2 regions of the Rhodoferax sp. LS1P39 genome follow, and region 2 is predicted to be linked to the other one. Evidence: riboswitches for the same ligand, from Rfam matches in the RefSeq annotation. Region 2 holds a riboswitch; the other holds the start of a gene.
What was found. A riboswitch is a leader RNA that binds a small molecule or an ion and turns the genes downstream of it on or off. The one in region 2 is predicted to bind thiamine pyrophosphate.
Positions count from the first base shown of each region.

Region 1: another riboswitch for thiamine pyrophosphate. It lies ahead of thiC (phosphomethylpyrimidine synthase ThiC); the one in region 2 lies ahead of thiO (glycine oxidase ThiO).

Region 1 is NZ_JBWMAV010000007.1:167,272-176,238, reverse strand. It holds gene can (carbonate dehydratase) at 1-328, shown strand, start outside; gene aceK (bifunctional isocitrate dehydrogenase kinase/phosphatase) at 366-2,153, shown strand; gene AC097O_RS13600 (OmpA family protein) at 2,358-2,969, shown strand; gene AC097O_RS13595 (patatin-like phospholipase family protein) at 2,969-3,829, shown strand; TPP riboswitch at 3,845-3,945, shown strand; gene thiC (phosphomethylpyrimidine synthase ThiC) at 4,050-5,942, shown strand; gene AC097O_RS13585 (SDR family oxidoreductase) at 6,023-6,739, opposite strand; gene AC097O_RS13580 (MFS transporter) at 6,742-7,941, opposite strand; gene AC097O_RS13575 (LysR family transcriptional regulator) at 8,036-8,923, shown strand; gene AC097O_RS13570 (hypothetical protein) at 8,950-8,967, shown strand, end outside.
Region 2 is NZ_JBWMAV010000005.1:156,781-165,747, forward strand. It holds gene AC097O_RS10760 (purine-cytosine permease family protein) at 1-1,112, shown strand, start outside; gene thiD (bifunctional hydroxymethylpyrimidine kinase/phosphomethylpyrimidine kinase) at 1,163-2,005, opposite strand; TPP riboswitch at 2,047-2,145, shown strand; gene thiO (glycine oxidase ThiO) at 2,183-3,250, shown strand; gene thiS (sulfur carrier protein ThiS) at 3,247-3,444, shown strand; gene AC097O_RS10780 (thiazole synthase) at 3,448-4,248, shown strand; gene thiE (thiamine phosphate synthase) at 4,284-5,114, shown strand; tRNA gene AC097O_RS10790 (tRNA-Asn) at 5,146-5,221, shown strand; tRNA gene AC097O_RS10795 (tRNA-Asn) at 5,280-5,355, shown strand; gene AC097O_RS10800 (hypothetical protein) at 5,427-5,699, shown strand; gene AC097O_RS10805 (flavin reductase family protein) at 5,738-6,352, shown strand; gene AC097O_RS10810 (COG4315 family predicted lipoprotein) at 6,423-6,794, opposite strand; gene AC097O_RS10815 (YeiH family putative sulfate export transporter) at 6,833-7,888, opposite strand; gene AC097O_RS10820 (hypothetical protein) at 8,009-8,179, shown strand; gene AC097O_RS10825 (class I SAM-dependent methyltransferase) at 8,234-8,967, shown strand, end outside.

The DNA.
Region 1 (8,967 bases), on a different contig from region 2:
GGTCGGTCTGGCCGACAACTGGCTGCGCCACATCCAGGACGTGCGGGATCGCCACTGGAACCTGCTGGACCACATCGCCGAACCCCATCGCCACGACGCGCTGGTGGAGCTCAACGCCATCGAGCAGGTCGTCAACGTCTGCCAGAGCACCGTCATGGTCGATGCCTGGGCGCGTGGCCAGAATGTGTCGGTGCACGGCTGGGTCTACGGCATCCACGACGGCCTGCTGCAAAACCTGCACATCACGGTGAATGGTTTCGAGGGGCTGGAGGCGGCCTACCGGGCGGCGGTGGCGGGCGTGGCAGCGACGGCGCGGGTCGCGCGCTAGTCTTACCGCGGGGGGCGCGTCTGGGTAGACTCTGCCCATGTTTCCCCAACGCCTGGATTCCCCGCTCGCCTACGACATTGCCAAGGCCATGGTGGATGGCTTCAACCGGCATTACCGGCTGTTTCGCACCGAGTCGGCCCGGGCCAAGCACCGTTTCGAGGTGGCCGACTGGCACGGCCAGCAGCGGGCGCAGCGCGAACGCATCGAGTTCTACGACCTGCGGGTGCGCGAGTGCTCCACCCGGCTAGAGCGCGAATTCAAGGCCGACGCGCAGGGCATGGACGTGTGGCAGCAGGTCAAGCTGCATTACATCGGCCTGCTGGTAGACCACCGCCAGCCCGAGCTGGCCGAGACCTTCTTCAACTCGGTCACCACCAAGATGCTGCACCGCAGCTACTTCCAGAACGACTTCATCTTCGTGCGCCCCGCCGTCAGCACCGAATACCTGGAAGCGGCGGAAAAACGCCCGACCTACCGTGCCTACTACCCCACGCGCGCCAACCTGGGCGCGGTGCTGCTGCAGATGATGCAAGACTTCGATTTGCAGCGCGCGTTTGGCGACCTGGCGCGCGACATCGCCCATGTGGAGGCGGCTGTGCGCCAGCAGCTCGGCGAGGTCACGCTGCGGGCCAACTTCCAGATCCAGGTGCTCACCGGCCTGTTCTTTCGCAACAAGGGCGCGTACATCTGCGGCAAGGTGATCAACGGCTTCCAGGAGCATGCGTTTGCCTTGCCGGTTTTGCACAACGCCGAGTCCAAACTGGTGATCGATGCCGCGCTGTTTGGCGAAGACGACATGCTGCTGCTGTTCAGCTTTGCACGCGCTTACTTCATGGTGGACATGGAAATCCCCAGTGCCTATGTGCAGTTTCTGCGCAGCATGATGCCGCGCAAACCGCGCAATGAAATCTACAACGCGCTGGGTCTGGCCAAGCAGGGCAAGACCCTGTTTTACCGCGACCTGCTGCTGCACCAGCGCCATTCCAGCGACCAGTTCCGCATCGCGCCGGGCATCAAGGGCATGGTGATGCTGGTGTTCGACATGCCCTCGTTCCCTTACGTGTTCAAGGTCATCAAAGACTTTTTTCCGCCGCAAAAAGACACCAGCCGCGAACAGGTCAAGGCCAAGTATTTGCTGGTCAAGCAGCACGACCGCGTGGGCCGCATGGCCGACACGCTGGAGTACAGCGAGGTGGCGTTTCCGCTGGCCCGCTTCAGCCCGGAGGTGATTGCCGAGCTGGAGAAGTTCGCCCCCAGCCAGCTGGAAATCAGCGATAGGGATGGTGATGGCCAGAGGGAGGTGGTCATCAAGCACTGCTACATCGAGCGCCGCATGATCCCGCTCAACATCTACCTACAGGAAGCCTTTGACGCAGGCCCCGACGACCGCCGCGCCCGCGCCCAGATCGAGCGCTCGGTGGTGGAGTACGGCAACGCCATCAAAGACCTGGTGGCCGCCAACATCTTCCCCGGCGACATGCTGTGGAAGAACTTTGGCGTGACGCGCCACGGCAAGGTGGTGTTTTACGACTACGACGAGATCGAATACCTCACCGACTGCAACTTCCGCACCGTGCCCCAGCCGCGCAACGAAGAGGAAGAGATGAGCGGCGAGATCTGGTACCGGGTCGGCCCCAAGGATGTGTTCCCCGAAACCTTTGGCCCTTTTCTGCTGGGCAACCCGCTGGTGCGCGAAGCCTTCATGCAGCATCACGCCGACCTGCTGGAAGCCCGCTTCTGGCAGGAACATAAGGAGCGCATCCAGGCGGGCTATGTGCACGACGTGTTTCCGTACGAGCAGGATAAGCGGTTCGGCGTGGGTTGAATTCAGCGTGCGGGTGTGAAAAAGTTCCGGTTCACACCGGGTTTTACCTTTGTTTTGTACACACGCATGCAATCCATCGCGTGAAATTGGGTGCGGACGATAAAATTCCTGGGCTTTCCGTGACCGCCTTGCTTGCGTTCACTTGCCACCTCCATGCGGCTTGCCGCCATGCATGTCCTCCCAGACACAGGAAATATTCACACCATGGACAACTCAAAACTTCGACTGCGCGCCTGGCAGGTTTTACGTTGGGGTGCAGCCGCCGTGCTGGGCGTGGCACTGGCCGCCTGCCAGACCCCTCCGTCCGCGCCGGTGGCCTACACCGGCCCGACGCTGGACATAGAGCAAACCGAGCGTGGCGTGCAAATCGTGCTGCCCGTCACGGTGCTGTTCGCCACCGGCGAATACACCTTCAAAACCGAGGAAGCTGCGCCCTACCTGGACCGGCTGGCCAGCCTGCTGAAAACCAAAACCACGCACGATGTCAGCGTGGAGGGCCATACCGACAACGTGGGGGGCCTGGACTTGAACCAAACCCTGTCCGACCACCGGGCGCGTGCGTTGCGTAAAGCTTTGGAAGAGCGTGGTGTCGAACCCCGGCGCATCGTCTCCGCAGGCTTCGCCTACAACCGCCCCGTGGCCTCCAACGCCAGCGAACAAGGCCGCACGTTGAACCGCCGCGTCGAGCTGATGGTGCTGGACGAAAAGGTGGAAACCCTGACCCAGGGCGAGCCTGCCAACGCGTTTGCGTCGGCTTTCGACAAGCTGCGCAAGATGGTCGACGACGGTGTGATCCAGCTGCCGGAAAGCCCGTAGTGCTGCGCCGAAGCCTGCTGGCTGCCGCCGGGGCCGCGCCGTTGCTGGCGCAGGCAGCGCCCGCCGCCAAAAGAATCGGCATCGCCCTGGGGGCCGGATCGGCCCGGGGGTTTGCCCATATCGGCGTGCTCAAGGCCTTGGTCGAAGCCGGTCTGGCCCCCGAGGTGGTGGCGGGCACCAGTGCCGGTTCCTTGGTGGGCGCTTTTTATGCCGCGGGCTACTCGCCCTGGCAGATCGAAGAGGTGGCCTTGCGGCTGCGCGACATCGAAATTGTCGATCTGGGCCAGGGCAACAAGCGCGGCATGTTCACCGGCGAAACCCTGCAAAAGCTGGTCAACCAGTACGTCAAGGACGTGCCCATCGAGCGCTTCAAACGCCGCTTCGGCGCGGTGGCCACGGTGCTGAAATCTGGTGAACTGCGCTTGCTGGTGGGCGGCAATGCCGGTGCGGCCGTGCGCGCCTCGTGCTCGATTCCCGGGGTGTTTGTTCCCTGCGTGATTGCTGACGAGGAGCTGGTGGACGGTGGGCTGGTCAGCCCCTTGCCGGTGAAAGCTGCGCGCAGGCTGGGTGCCGATGTGGTGATTGGCGTGGACGTGGGCGTGCTGCCGCAAAACAGCACCCGCGTGGGCCTGTACGAGGTGATTCTGCAGTCGTTTGAAATCATGGGCCGCTCGCTCTCGCAGCTAGAGGGGCAAACTGCCGACTTCATGGTCCGCCCAGACACGGCGCGGTTTTCCAGCACCGATTTCACGGTGCGCAAGGAAATCGTCCAGGCGGGCTACGAGGCCGGTGTGGCCGCGTTACCAGCGTTGCGCCAACTGCTGCGCGGGCGCGGAGCCAGCCCGGACCGGGTCGGGTAGCACATGCCGTACACTGCGCGCTGCCCGGGGTGCGCAGAGGCTGCGCTGAGATGGAATCCAAACCCGCGAACTTGATCTGGTTCATACCAGCGTAAGAAGAGCTTGACGATGCCGTCCACTGGCTGGACGGTGTTGTCTCACCGCCCGTCATGGGCGTTCTCCTTCGGGGTTTGCGCGGTCTGGCTGCGCGTTCCGGGCTCCACCAACCCAGGAGACCCCCATGAACGCACCCGACAAATTCACCCAGTTACTCCGCTACGCCTGCGACCCGCTGCCCGCCAGCACCAAGCGCTACATCCAGGGCAGCCGAGCCGACCTGCGCGTGCCGCTGCGCGAAATCATGCAGAGCAATGGCGAGGCCGTCACCGTCTACGACACCTCCGGCCCCTACACCGACCCCACCGCCCAGATCGACGTGCGCGCCGGTTTGCAGGCCCTGCGCGCAGGCTGGATCGATGCCCGTGGCGACACCGAGGCCTACGCCGCCCGCATCCTGCACGCGCTGGACGATGGCCGCAAGAGCGACGAGAACGAAGCGCTGCAGCAATTGCGCGCCCAGGCTTCCGGCCTGCAACGCGCGCCGCGCCGGGCCCGCAGCGGTGCCAACGTTTCGCAGATGCACTACGCCCGCCAAGGCATCATCACCCCCGAAATGGAATTTGTTGCCCTGCGCGAAAACCAGAAGATGGAGTGGATGGCGCAGTACGCCGCCAATACCGAGCGCGACCAGCGCCTGGCGGGTAACAGCTTCGGCGCATCCATCCCCAAGGTGATGACCCCCGAGTTTGTGCGCTCCGAGGTGGCCCGGGGCCGCGCCGTCATTCCGCTCAACATCAACCACCCCGAAGTCGAGCCCATGGCGATTGGCCGCAACTTCCTGGTGAAGATCAACGCCAACATCGGCAACAGCGCCGTCACCTCCAGCATCGAAGAAGAGGTGGAAAAACTGGTCTGGGCGATCCGCTGGGGTGCCGACACAGTGATGGACTTGTCTACCGGCAAAAACATCCACACCACCCGCGACTGGATCATCCGCAACAGCCCCGTACCCATCGGCACCGTGCCCATCTACCAGGCGCTTGAAAAAGTAGGCGGCGTGGCCGAAGACCTGACCTGGGAAATCTTCCGCGACACCCTGATCGAGCAGGCCGAGCAGGGCGTGGACTACTTCACCGTGCACGCCGGTGTACGCCTGCCCTTCATCCACCTCACCGCCAACCGCATGACCGGCATCGTCTCGCGCGGCGGTTCCATCATGGCCAAGTGGTGCATTGCCCACCATAAAGAGAATTTCATCTACACCCACTTCGATGAAATGACCGAGATCCTCAAGGCCTACGACGTGAGCTACTCACTCGGCGATGGCCTGCGCCCCGGCTCCAGCGCCGATGCCAACGACGAAGCCCAGTTCGCCGAACTGCGCACGCTGGGCGAGTTGACCCAACGCGCCTGGCAGCAAGACGTGCAGGTGATGATCGAAGGCCCCGGCCACGTGCCTATGCACATGGTGCAAGAGAACATGACCGAGCAACTTAAGCACTGCGGTGAGGCCCCGTTCTACACCCTGGGCCCGCTGACCACCGACATTGCCCCCGGCTACGACCACATCACCAGCGGCATCGGTGCGGCCATGATCGGCTGGTTTGGCACCGCCATGCTGTGCTATGTCACGCCCAAGGAGCACCTGGGCCTGCCCGACCGCGACGACGTGAAGACCGGGATCATTACCTACAAGATCGCCGCCCACGCCGCCGACGTGGCCAAGGGCCACCCGGGAGCGCGCTACCGTGACGACGCGCTGTCCAAGGCCCGCTTCGAGTTCCGCTGGATGGACCAGTTCAACCTGTCGCTGGACCCCGAAACCGCCAAAAAATTCCACGACGAAACCCTGCCCAAGGACTCGGCCAAGGTGGCCCACTTCTGCTCCATGTGCGGCCCCAAGTTCTGCTCCATGAAGATCACGCAAGAGGTGCGCGAATACGCCAAGAACCTGGGTGTCAGCGAAGCCGCTGCCGCCGAACAAGGCATGCTGGAGAAGTCGCAAGAGTTCAAAAGCGGCGGTGGCGAAATCTATGTGCCGGTGGGCGGGGTGATCCCTATCGTGCAAGCGTAATGCTATAAATAAAATAGCTGCTACCGCCCAATATATAAGCGCTAGCGGCTGTTTTTATTCGCAACTAGATGGCTGCCCCCTCAGCCCAGGCTGCCACCTCCGTTGACGTGCAAGACCTCGCCCGTCAGGTAGGGGTTGGTCAGCGCAAACAGGGCGGCATCGGCCAGGTCTGCCGGGCTGCCAATGCGGCGCGCGGGCAGGCTGCTGGCCAGGCTGGCAAAGAAGGCGCTGCGGCTGGCCTCGTCCATGAAGGCCCAGCCTTCGGTATCCACCACGCCGGGCGAAATGGCGTTGACGCGCACCGGGGCCAGCTCGACCGCCAACGCCCGCACCAGGCCTTCCACGCCTGCGTTCAGCGCTGACACCATCGCCGTGCCAGGCGCAGGGCGGTCGGCGGCCAGGCCAGAAAACAGCAGGATGGAGCCGCCCGGCTGTAACTGCGGCAGGCCAAACTGCACCAGGTGCACCGGCCCCCAGAACTTGCCTGCCAGCATGCGCTCAATTTTCTCGCGCGGCATGCTGGCCAGGGGGCTGTAGGTGAGGTCGGCAGCGGTAGACACAAAGTAGTCAAACGCGCCCAGCGCCTGGAAGCCAGCGGCTGCAGAGGCCGCATCGCCCAGGTCCATGGGGATGGTGGCCACACCACCGCCCAGGCGCTGGCGGGCATCGGCCAGCTTGGCCTGCGAGCGGCCCAGAATGGTGATGCGTGCGCCGCGCTCTAGCGCCAATGCGGCTATGGCAAAGCCGATGCCCGAGCTGCCACCGGCGATGGCAATGTGTTTGTGGGTGATGTCCATATTCATACTCCTGCTTGGTTAAATGCACCCCGTGCCGGATGGATAGACCGGACGGCAGGGGCCAGACGTGTGGCCAAAATAGCCGCGAAAAAAAGAGGTACCAGGCCCACCCACATGGGCATTTGGGGTGAGTGCGCGCTGGCAATACCGCCCGCCACCGAACCCACGGCAATGCCCAGGTTGAAGGCCGCGATGTTCATGCCCGAGGCCAGCTCAGGGCTGCCCGCCGGGTTCTGCTGGGCGGCGACCAGTACGGTTTTTTGCAGCACCGGCACCGCCCCAAAAGATGCCAGGCCCCAGACCACCATCACCACCGCCATGGCAGGGGCCGATGCCGCTCCCAGGGCGGCACCCAGCAGTGCCAGCACCAGGCCACCGACCACGCACAGCGCGGCGCTGCGGCTGCCCACGCGGTCTACAAAGCGGCCTCCCAGGGTGTTGCCCACCGCCGCGCTGACCCCGTACAGGGCAAACATGCCGGTGATGCCTTGGGCACCCAAATGGGTGCTCTGCGCCAGCAGTACCGCGATGTAGGTGAAGCCGGTGAACGAGCCCGCATAGGCCAGGGCCGTGGTTACCACCGGCCGCAAGGTGGGCAGGTCAGACACCGTGGCCCAGACGCTGGGCCGGGGCGTATCCGCCGCTGCAGGCAATGCGGTGCTGGCCGGGGCCCACCGCAGCAGTGCGATTGCGCTGACCGCAGACAGCAGCGCGATGGCACCAAAAATGAACTGCCAGCGCAAGGTGCCACTGGCCAGCGTGCCCAGCGGCACGCCCAGCACCAACGCCAGCGTCAGCCCGCCAAACACGGTGGCAATGGCCTGGCCGCTGCGAGCCGGCCCGGCTGCGGTAGCGGCGGTGGATGCGGCCAACGCCAGCACCATGCCGTGCATCAGCCCCGCCAGCAAGCGGCTGCCCAGCAGCAAGGGCAAGGAGCTGCTCAAGGCCGTGACCGCATTGCCCACCGCGAACAGCAGCATGCTGACCGCCAGCACCCGCCGCCGGGGCGCGGGGGCCAGCCAGGCGCTCAACACCGGCGCGCCAATGCTCACCCCGATGGCGTACACGCCCACCACCAAACCCACCGCGCCCAGGCCCAGGCCTGTGCCAGCGGCGATGGCGGGCACCAGGCTCACCGCCACGAATTCGGCAAAGCCGAGGGCAAACGTACAAGCACTTAAGGCGAGCAAAGCAGGGGACATACCGACTCCAAGAGATTAGAGCCCGTATCGTATTTTTTTGCGTGTAAGTTGATAATCCATTGAATTAAAGAAACACTCTTGCAGGATTGCAAATATGGGAAGCTTGAACGGCCTGCTGGAATTTGTGGCAGTGGTCGAGCGCGGCACCTTTACCGGGGCGGCGCTGCAGATGGGGGTGTCGGTGTCCCACATCAGCCGCCAGATCGCCGAGCTGGAGGGCCGCCTGGCCGCGCAGCTGTTTGTGCGCACCACCCGGCAAATGCAGCTGACCGAGCCTGGGCGGCGTTTGTTCGACACCAGCCAGCCGCTGCTGCAAGAGCTGCTGCGGGCGCAAGACATCGTGCTGGACACGCAGGACGTAGTGGAGGGCCGCCTGCGCATCAGCCTGGCGGGCAAGTTTGCCGAAGAGCAACTGGTGCCGCTGCTGACGCGGTTTTGCACCGAGCACCCGCTGGTACAGCTAGAGCTGGACGTATCGGCCCGCAACGTGGACTTGGTGGCCGAGGGCTTTCATCTGGCGGTGCGCATGGGGCCGCTGGAGAGCAGCAGCTCCCTGGTCGCCACCCGGCTGCTGTCCGTGCCGCTGTGGGTGCTGGCCAGCCCGGCCTTGCTGTGCAGCCTGCCGCCCATCCGCACCCCGGCCGACCTGCCCCCTGAATGGTGTTTGCCACTGGTACAGCGGCCCTGGGATTTTGTGCAGGGCGCGCAGCGTGCCAGCCTGCAACCCGCCGGGCGCTTTGCCAGCAACAGCGGAGCGGCAGCCACCCAGGCCGCGCTGGACGGGCTGGGCATCGTCAATGTCCCAGCCTACTACGCCCACGGCCTGGTGGCCGAGGGGCGGCTACAGCGCGTGCTGCCCGACTGGGACGGTGTGGAGCACAGCGTGTTTTACTTGGTGCTCCCGGCCAGCCGACACCGCTCTACCCCGGTGCGGCGCGTGATGGCGTTTTTACAGGCCAATGTGGTGGTGCCGCCCTGCTAGGATGCCTACATCTTCGGAGCACTGCTATGACCACCGCTGAAATT
Region 2 (8,967 bases):
TCGTGCTGGGCTCGGTACTGGGCGCGGGGCTGCTGGCCTGGGTGGCGCGCATCGCCTGCGACAGCGGGCTGTCCAGCGCCGGGCTGATGCATGCCACCTTTGGCAGCGGCTTTGCCCGGCTGCCGGTGCTGCTGAACATCGTGCAACTGGTGGGCTGGACCACCTTCGAGCTGGTCATCATGCGCGACGGCACCGCCGCCATCGCCCAACGCAGCCTGGGCTGGAACCTCAGCGGCACCCAAGGCGTGCTGCTCACCACCCTGCTGTGGGGCGCGGTGCTCACCGCTTTGATGGCGGCCTCCATGCTGACCCTGGTGCGCAAGTTCATCAGCCGCTTTGGCCTGCCGCTGGTGGTGCTGTCGCTGCTGTGGCTGAGCTGGCAGTTTGCCCAGAAGCTGCTGGCCGGTGACGCGCAGGCCTTCTGGAGCCGCCCCGGCGACGGCAGCAAGGGCCTGCTGTCGGCCATGGACCTGGTGATCGCCATGCCGGTGTCGTGGCTGCCCCTGGTGGCCGACTACGCCCGCCATGGGCGCAGCGGCAAATCCGCCATGGCCGGCACCTGGCTGGGCTACGCGCTGGCCAATATCTGGTGCTACGCGCTGGGCGTGGTGGTGGTCACCGTGGCTGCACCGGGCACCGACCTGGTCACCGCACTGTTGATCGCCCAGGGCGGCCTGCTGGCGCTGGGGCTGATCTTGTTTGACGAGATCGACAACGCCTATGGCGACGTGTACTCGGGCGCGGTGTCGGCCCACAGCCTGCACCCCAAGCTGAGCATCCGCCGCTGGGGCCTGCTGTTGGCGGTTGGCTGTACCGCGTTGGCGCTGGTGCTGCCCATCCACAGCCTGGAGCCGTTTTTGCTGATGCTGAGCTCGGTGTTTGTGCCGCTGTTCGGGGTGATTCTGGGCCGCCTGGGCAGCCACGCCACCGCCTCGGTGCAGCGCCTGGTGGAGCCGGTAGCCGCCGGGCTGTGGCTGGCGGGTATCGCCCTGTACCACCTGCTGGCCCTCTACGCACCCCAGTTCGGCGCGGCCCTGCCCACGCTGGCCGTGGTCTACCTGGCCGCCTGGATGAGCCGCCCGCTGCGGATTACTTACGCACTACAAAAATAGGAGCTGCTAGCGCTTATGAAATAAGCGCTAGCGGCCTATTTCTTATAAATTTACCCGGTGAGAACCTGCATCGCCACAGGCGCAAAGCCGTGGTTCAGCGGGCCGTGTCCGTGCCCGGTATGCACCTGGGCACCACCGGTGATCGCCCCCAGGATATAGGCCCGCGCCAGCCCCACCGCCTCGGGCAAGGCCTGGCCCTGCGCCAGGTACACGGCGATGGCGGACGACAGCGTGCAGCCGGTGCCGTGGCCGTTGTGGGTGGCGATGCGCACCGACTCCCAGCGCTGGCGTGTGCCGTCCGCCAAGCCCAGCACATCCACCACCGCGTTGCCCGGCAGGTGCCCGCCCTTGACCAGCACCGCCTGCGCGCCCAGGGCTAACAGGTCGGCCACGGCGGGCTCCAATGCAGCCTCGTCCTCCACGCCACGGCCCAGCAGCAGGGCGGCCTCGTCGAGGTTGGGCGTGACCACGGTGGCGCGGGGAAAGAGCTGGTCCACCAGCACCTGCACCGTCTCCCGGGCCATCAGCCGGTCGCCGCTGGTGGCCACCATCACCGGGTCGAGCACCACTTTTTTGAGCTGGTAGTGGTCGATGGCCCAGGCCACCACCTCCACCATTTCGGGGGAGTGCAGCATGCCGATCTTCACCGCATCCACGCCGATATCGTCCAGTACGGCCTGGAGCTGGGCTTTTAAAAAAGCGGGGGGCACGGGGTGGATGGCGGTGACACCCCTCGTGTTTTGCGCCGTCAGTGCGGCCAGCGCCGTCATGCCGTAGCAGCCCAGGGCGCTGAAGGTTTTCAGGTCGGCCTGGATGCCCGCGCCGCCGCCGCTGTCGGACCCGGCAATGGAGAGCAGGCGCAGGTAACGGGGAGAAGTTGGTGGATTGGTCATGCGGAAATTATCGGCGCACGAGTGTGATGTAATTCACGCCACGGATGAAACAGGGGTGTCTGGCCAAGTTGGCTGGACTGAGAAAGACCCTCATACCCGATCCAGGTAATACTGGCGTGGGGAGATTTCTATCAACGACTCAGCCTCGTTTTGTCCTGCTATGAATAGGACCTTAACTTGGCTACCAGCCCCACCACCACCATCCTCGGCGCAGGCCTGATGGGCCGCTTGCTGGCCCTGGCATTGGCACGCGCGGGCCACCGGGTGCAGGTATTTGAAGCCGGTGGGCCGGATGCCGAAGGGGCGGCCGCCCGTGTCGCCGCCGCCATGCTGGCCCCGCTGGCCGAGTCGGCCATCACCGAAATACAAGTGGTGCAAATGGGCCAGCACGGGCTGCGGCGCTGGCCGGAGCTGATCGCGCAGCTTGACGCACCGGTGTTCTTCCAGCAAAACGGCACCTTGATCCTGTGGCACCGGCAAGATTCGGCGGAAGCCACGCGCTTTAGCCACCAGCTGGCGAACACACGGCAAGAATTACCCAGCCTGCCCGCACCGCAGACGCTGGATGCCAGCGCCATCGCCCAACTGGAGCCCAGCATCGGCACCCGCTTCGCCCAGGGCCTGTACCTGCCCGGCGAGGGCCAGTTAGATAACCGCCAGCTGTTGACCGCCCTGCTGCTGCAGTTGCAAAAGCACGGAGTCGACATGCACTGGCACAGCCCGCGCGCACCGCAGGACTGCCAGGCGGACTGGGTCTTCGACTGCCGGGGCCTGGGCGCACGCAGCCAATGGCCGGGCCTGCGTGCGGTGCGCGGCGAGGTGCTGCGCCTGCACGCCCCCGGAGTGGATTTACGCCGCCCGGTGCGCCTGGTGCACCCGCGCTATCCGCTGTACATCGCACCCAAAGAAAACCATGTGTTTGTGGTGGGTGCCACCGAGATCGAATCCGACGATCTGTCGCCCATCAGCGTGCGCTCCAGCCTGGAGCTGCTCAGCGCCGCCTACAGCGTGCACCCTGGCTTTGGCGAGGCGCGCATCCTGGAGTCCAGCACCCAGTGCCGCCCCACCCTGCCCAACAACCTGCCTGCCATCCGCCAGCTCAGCACCCGCGTGCTGCAAATCAACGGCCTGTACCGGCACGGCTTTTTGATCGCCCCGGCGATGCTGGATGCGGTGATGGAATTGATGGAAAAAGGGCATTCAGCGCTGGCGAATCAATGGAAGCTTGCTATAGAAACCGTATGAACGTCCTGATTAACAACCTCCCCCACACCCTGCCCGTGGGTGCCACCCTGGCCGACGCGGTGGCGCTGCTGCAGGCCCAGCCGCCGTTTGCCGCCGCCGTCAACAAAAGCTTTGTGCCGCGTGCGCAGTACCCGCAGACCGCCCTAAACGATGCCGACCGCATCGAAATCATCCACCCCGTCACCGGCGGCTGAAACATGACCCAAGACCCCCTCATCCTTTACGGTGAAAGCTTCTCCAGCCGCCTGCTGCTGGGCACCTCGCGCTATCCGTCGCCCAGCATCCTGGGCAGCGCCATCGCCCGCGCCCGGCCCGCCATGCTGACCGCGTCGCTGCGCCGCCAGAATCTGGGCCAGCCCGAGGCGGCCACCAATGGTTTCTGGGAGCTGTTGCGCCAAACCGGCGTGCCGGTGCTGCCCAACACCGCCGGTTGCCACGGCCTGCAGGAAGCCATCACCACCGCCCACATGGCCCGCGAGGTGTTCGACACGCCGTGGATCAAGCTGGAGCTGATCGGCGACGACTACACCCTGCAGCCCGACACGCTGAACCTGGTAGAGGCTGCCAACCGCCTGGTGAAAGATGGCTTCAAGGTGCTGCCCTACTGCACCGAAGACCTGGTGCTGTGCCAGCGCCTGGTGGACGTGGGCTGTCAGGCCGTCATGCCCTGGGCCGCGCCCATCGGCACCGGCAAGGGCCCCATCAATCCCTACGCCATGCAGGTGCTGCGCGAACGCCTGAGCGTGCCGCTGCTGGTCGATGCCGGGCTGGGCCGCCCCTCGCACGCCTGCCAGGTCATGGAATGGGGCTATGACGCGGTGCTGCTGAACACGGCCGTCGCCCTGGCCCAGGACCCGGTGCGCATGGCCGGGGCTTTTGCCGATGCGGTACAGGCCGGGCGCAACGCCTTTCTGGGCGGTGCCATGCTGGAGCAGCAAGCCGCCCAACCCAGCACCCCGGTGCTCGGCACGCCGTTCTGGCACCACGCGCAGGAATGAACATGACCAACGACATCCTCGCGCGCTACGCCGACATGGCCCTGCCCGTTACCGACCATGCAGAACGCCTCAGCGCCTGCCTGCAACTCGGCTTCATCCTTGTCGATGCCGCCTGCATCGCCCAGGCCTGGCAAGCGCAAATCGAACGCACCGGCAACTCCGCCGACTGGCCCGACAGTCCAGAGGATTTCGGCCTGCGCCCCTGGCCACGCCACGATGCCTTCCCGCCCTGCCCGCAGCAGCTCGGCCTGTATGCCGTGCTGCCCGATGCTGCCTGGGTGGGCCGCATGGCGCGCGCCGGTGTGCCCACGGTGCAGTTGCGCTTTAAATCCGATGACGCGCAAGCCATCCAGCGCGAGATCCAAGCCGCCGTGGCCGCCGTGCAGGGCACACCCGCCCTGCTGTTCATCAACGACCACTGGCAGGCCGCCATCCAGGCCGGAGCCTACGGTGTGCACCTGGGCCAGGAAGACCTGGACGTGTTGCAGCCCATCGATCTGGATGCCATCCGCACCGCAGGGCTGCGCCTGGGTGTCAGCACCCACGGCTACGCCGAGATGCTGCGCGCCGACCGCGTCAGCCCTAGTTACATCGCCCTGGGTGCCGTGTTTCCCACCACGCTCAAACGCATGGCCACCGCCCCGCAAGGAACAGCCCGGCTGGCCGCCTACGCCCGCCTGCTGCGCGACTACCCGCTGGTCGCCATCGGCGGCATCGATACCGAGCGACTGCCCGAGGTGCTGGCCAGCGGCGTGGGCTCCATCGGCGTGGTGCGGGCATTGACCGCAGCGGCAGACCCCGAGCGGGCCGCAGCCGAGCTGGGCGCAGCTATCCAGAAGTTTTTGGCACCTGCGCAGAAACGCTGAATTCCCACGCTATAATTTGAGGCTGCAATATTCCTCGATAGCTCAGTTGGTAGAGCGCCGGACTGTTAATCCGTAGGTCCCTGGTTCGAGCCCAGGTCGAGGAGCCAAAATTTCAAAATGGGCTTACGCCAACCCGTAGGCCCTTTTTATTTCACTTAAAAGTATTCCTCGATAGCTCAGTTGGTAGAGCGCCGGACTGTTAATCCGTAGGTCCCTGGTTCGAGCCCAGGTCGAGGAGCCAGAAACTAAAAAGCACTTATCCCTCCAGGTTAAGTGCTTTTTTTATGTCCCATGCAATCACCGAAAGCACACATGTTCGACCCCAACGGCCAATGGATTCCCCTTGCAACCTATGACGACTTCGACAACGGCCTGGGCGAGCTGATCGACCTGTGGTCCAGCACAGACAAGTCCGTGACCCAGAAGACCAAGCAAGCCGCCCTGGCCCACTACAAAGCCGACCTGGAAGCCGCCACGCTCGAATGGGCCGAAAACAAAGCCAAGTCCAAGAAATACGCCGCCATAGCCCTTGAGCTGGCCGAGTTTGAAGAAGTGCTGGTGAACGGTGCGGGGCCAGCGGCGTAAAGCCTCGACGATCTTCAACGGGCTGGTATCTTCGCGCTATGCCCATCCACTCCTACCAACCCCGCGACGGCCACGGGCTGCCGCACGATCCGTTCAACGCCATCGTCGGGCCACGACCCATCGGTTGGATTGCCTCGCACAGCGCCACCGGGGCCCTGAACCTGGCACCGTACAGCTTTTTCAACGCCTTCAACTACACGCCGCCCATCGTGGGTTTTGCCAGCGTGGGCTACAAGGACACGGTGCGCAATATCGAGGCGACCGGGGAGTTTGTGTGGAACCTGGCGACGCGCAGCCTGGCCGAGGCCATGAACCAGACCTGCGCCGCCGTGCCACCCGAGGTGAGCGAATTCGGGCTGGCGGGGCTGACGCCGGTGGCATCGCAACTGGTGACGGTGCCGCGGGTGCTGGAGAGCCCAGTAGCGTTCGAGTGCCGCACCACGCAGATCGTGCAGCTGCAAGCCGCCAACGGCGACAAGGTGCCGACCTGGCTGGTGCTGGGCGAGGTGGTTGCCGTGCACATCGACACCGCACTGCTCAAAGACGGAGTGTACGACACGGCCCACGCCGGGCACATTTTGCGCGGCGGCGGCCCGGCGGACTACTTCCACGTGGGGCCGGAGCAGCTATTCCAGATGCACCGCCCGCGCTGAGACTACCAACCAAATCGGCTCTCTGCGCTTATTCCATAAGCACCAAAAGCTATCAAATAAATAGCACAATTTATTTCACCAGGTGCCAGACATCCTTGAAGTTGTCGCCCTTGCGGTCGGCAGCCGTCTTGTCGGTCTGGAAGAAGTACAACGGCTTGCCCTTGTAGGCCCATTGTTTGCCGCCGTCCTCGCGGGCGACCAGGCTGAAGTCGCCGTGGGGCTGGTCGGCGGCGCTGGCCATCAGCGGTGGCCACAGGGTGGCGCAAGGGCCGTTGCAAGCGCTCTTGCCGTTGCCCGCCAGGTCTTTGTCAAAGGTGTACAGCGCCATGCCATTGGGGCCGACCAGCACGCCACCCACCACTTTGGCCGGGGCATCGGCAGCGCTGGCAGCCAGGCTGGCAAAGGCGAGAACCAGGGCGGCGGCGAAGGATTTGGGGAACATCGTAAAAATTCCTTGGGTGGTGGTAGCGAAAAAGCAATTCAACCCAGCGACCTTACCACCACATGGTGGATGCCCGCCCCGCCCACCACCAGCCAGGCAAACAGCAGCCCGGCCAATAGCAAAGGCCGCAAGCCTGCGCGGCGGATGGCCCCCAGTTGGGTGGACACGCCCAGGGCCGCCATGGCCGTGGCCAACAGGGCCGTGTCCACCCCGTTGAGCACCTCCACCACACCTGCGGGTAGCCACTGCAAGGAATGGAACAACACCATGCCGATGAAGCCCAGGGCAAACCACGGCACGGCCAGCCGCTGCTGGGCAGCTTGTTCATCCTCGCGGGCCCGCCAGGCCGACAGCGCCAGCAGCACCGGGGCCAGCATCATCACCCGCACCATCTTGGCGATCACCGCCGCGTCGGCGGCCTCGGGCGCTATGGCACGCGCGGCCGCCACTACCTGCGCCACCTCATGGATGGTGGAGCCCATATAGATGCCAAAGCCGTGCGCACCACCAGGCACCCACTGCGCCTGCAGATTCAGGGTATACAGCAGCGGGTAGGCAAAGGTGGCCAGCGTGCCAAACACCACCACCGTGGCCACCGCCACCGTGACCTGCTCGGCCCGGGCCCGCAGCACCGGCCCGGTGGCCATCACGGCGGCGGCCCCGCACACCGCGCTGCCCATGCCAATCAGCACAACCGTATTGCGGTCCAGCCCCAGCCAGCGCGTGCCCACCCAGCACGCCAGCCCCAAGGTAGAGCCCAGCACTAGCGCATCGATCAGCACCCCGGCCAGGCCCACGCTGGCGATGTCGTGGGTGGTCAGGCGCAGTCCGTACAGCACCACGCCCAGGCGCAACAGGCGCTGCTTGGCAATATGCACGCCGGGGCCGCTGGCTGGTGCCCAGCGCGGGTAGACGGTATTGCCCACCAGCATGCCCAGCACGATGGCCAGGGTCAGCGCGCCCAGGCCGTGCGCCTGGAACACAGGCAAACCGCCCAGCGCCATGGCGCAGGCCGCCAGCGCAGCGCACAGCGCCAGCCCCGGCACCAGGCGCAAACGGGGGGTATCGGAAGACATGAAAAGCGTGGCGTACATGGTGGCGGGCGGGTGGGTTCGGGGGATGGACGCGACTGTAGACAGCTCCAACTCACCCGTCCAACAGCTTGTTTCTGTAATATCTACCCACCAAACCGGTAAACAGAAAGCCCACCCACTATGGATGTCCTGCGCCTGACCCTGCGCCAATTGCAGATTTTTGTGGCCGTGGCCCATAGCGGCAGCACCACGGCGGCCAGCTCGGCGGTGACGGAGCTGCAGTCGCTGCGCATCGGTGCCAGCACCACCATTGGCAACTACTTGAAGACGCTTAAAGCAGAACACCCCTAAGCTCGGATTTCCCGACGCGTATCATGTTGTAACTTTCAGCTATCTGGAAAACCCATGACAGCAAACAAGCAGGACATGATCCGGGCGCGCTTACAACCCTATCGGGAAATGGCCGCGGAGACCACCGTCAACGGCAACAGCTACCGTGGTCTACGCATTCATTCCCTTCCCGGGCTGCATGAGCACGTGAGCAAGGTTCTTGCCCGCAATTTGCCGACGGGTTCGGTGGTCGAGCTAGCTGCTGGGGCCGGAGCGCTTTCGCTGCGCTTGTTCGATCTCGGGTATGACGTAATGGCGACGGATGCCGTGGCAGAGAACTTCAAGGCCCCGGATGTACCGTTCCGGATGATCGATCTGGACTCAAAGAATTGGGTCCTGGACCGCGAGCCTTGCGATGCGGTTGTCGCAGTCGAAATTGTCGAGCACTTGGAGAACGCCCGTCATTTCTTGCGCAATTGCCGGACTCTTATCAAGCCTGGGGGTATCGCGGTCATCACCACTCCCAACGTCGAGAATCCCGTTTCTAAAGCCATGTTTTGCCGGACGGGGCGCGGCCAATGGTTCGAAGCGAAACATTCCCAGCACGGCCACATCTCACCGCAGGCAACGTGGCAGCTTGCCGAGGGCGCTGAAGAGGCCGGCTTTCAGGTAGTTCGCGTGGAGACCTTTGGCGACCCGTTCAATGCTGTTCGAACATGGTGGAGGATGAGAATCTTCGCGCAGCTTATTGCTGCTTTGGATGGCTTGCCAAAAGAACGGCAGGGCGAAATCTTGGTGATGGTGCTGCG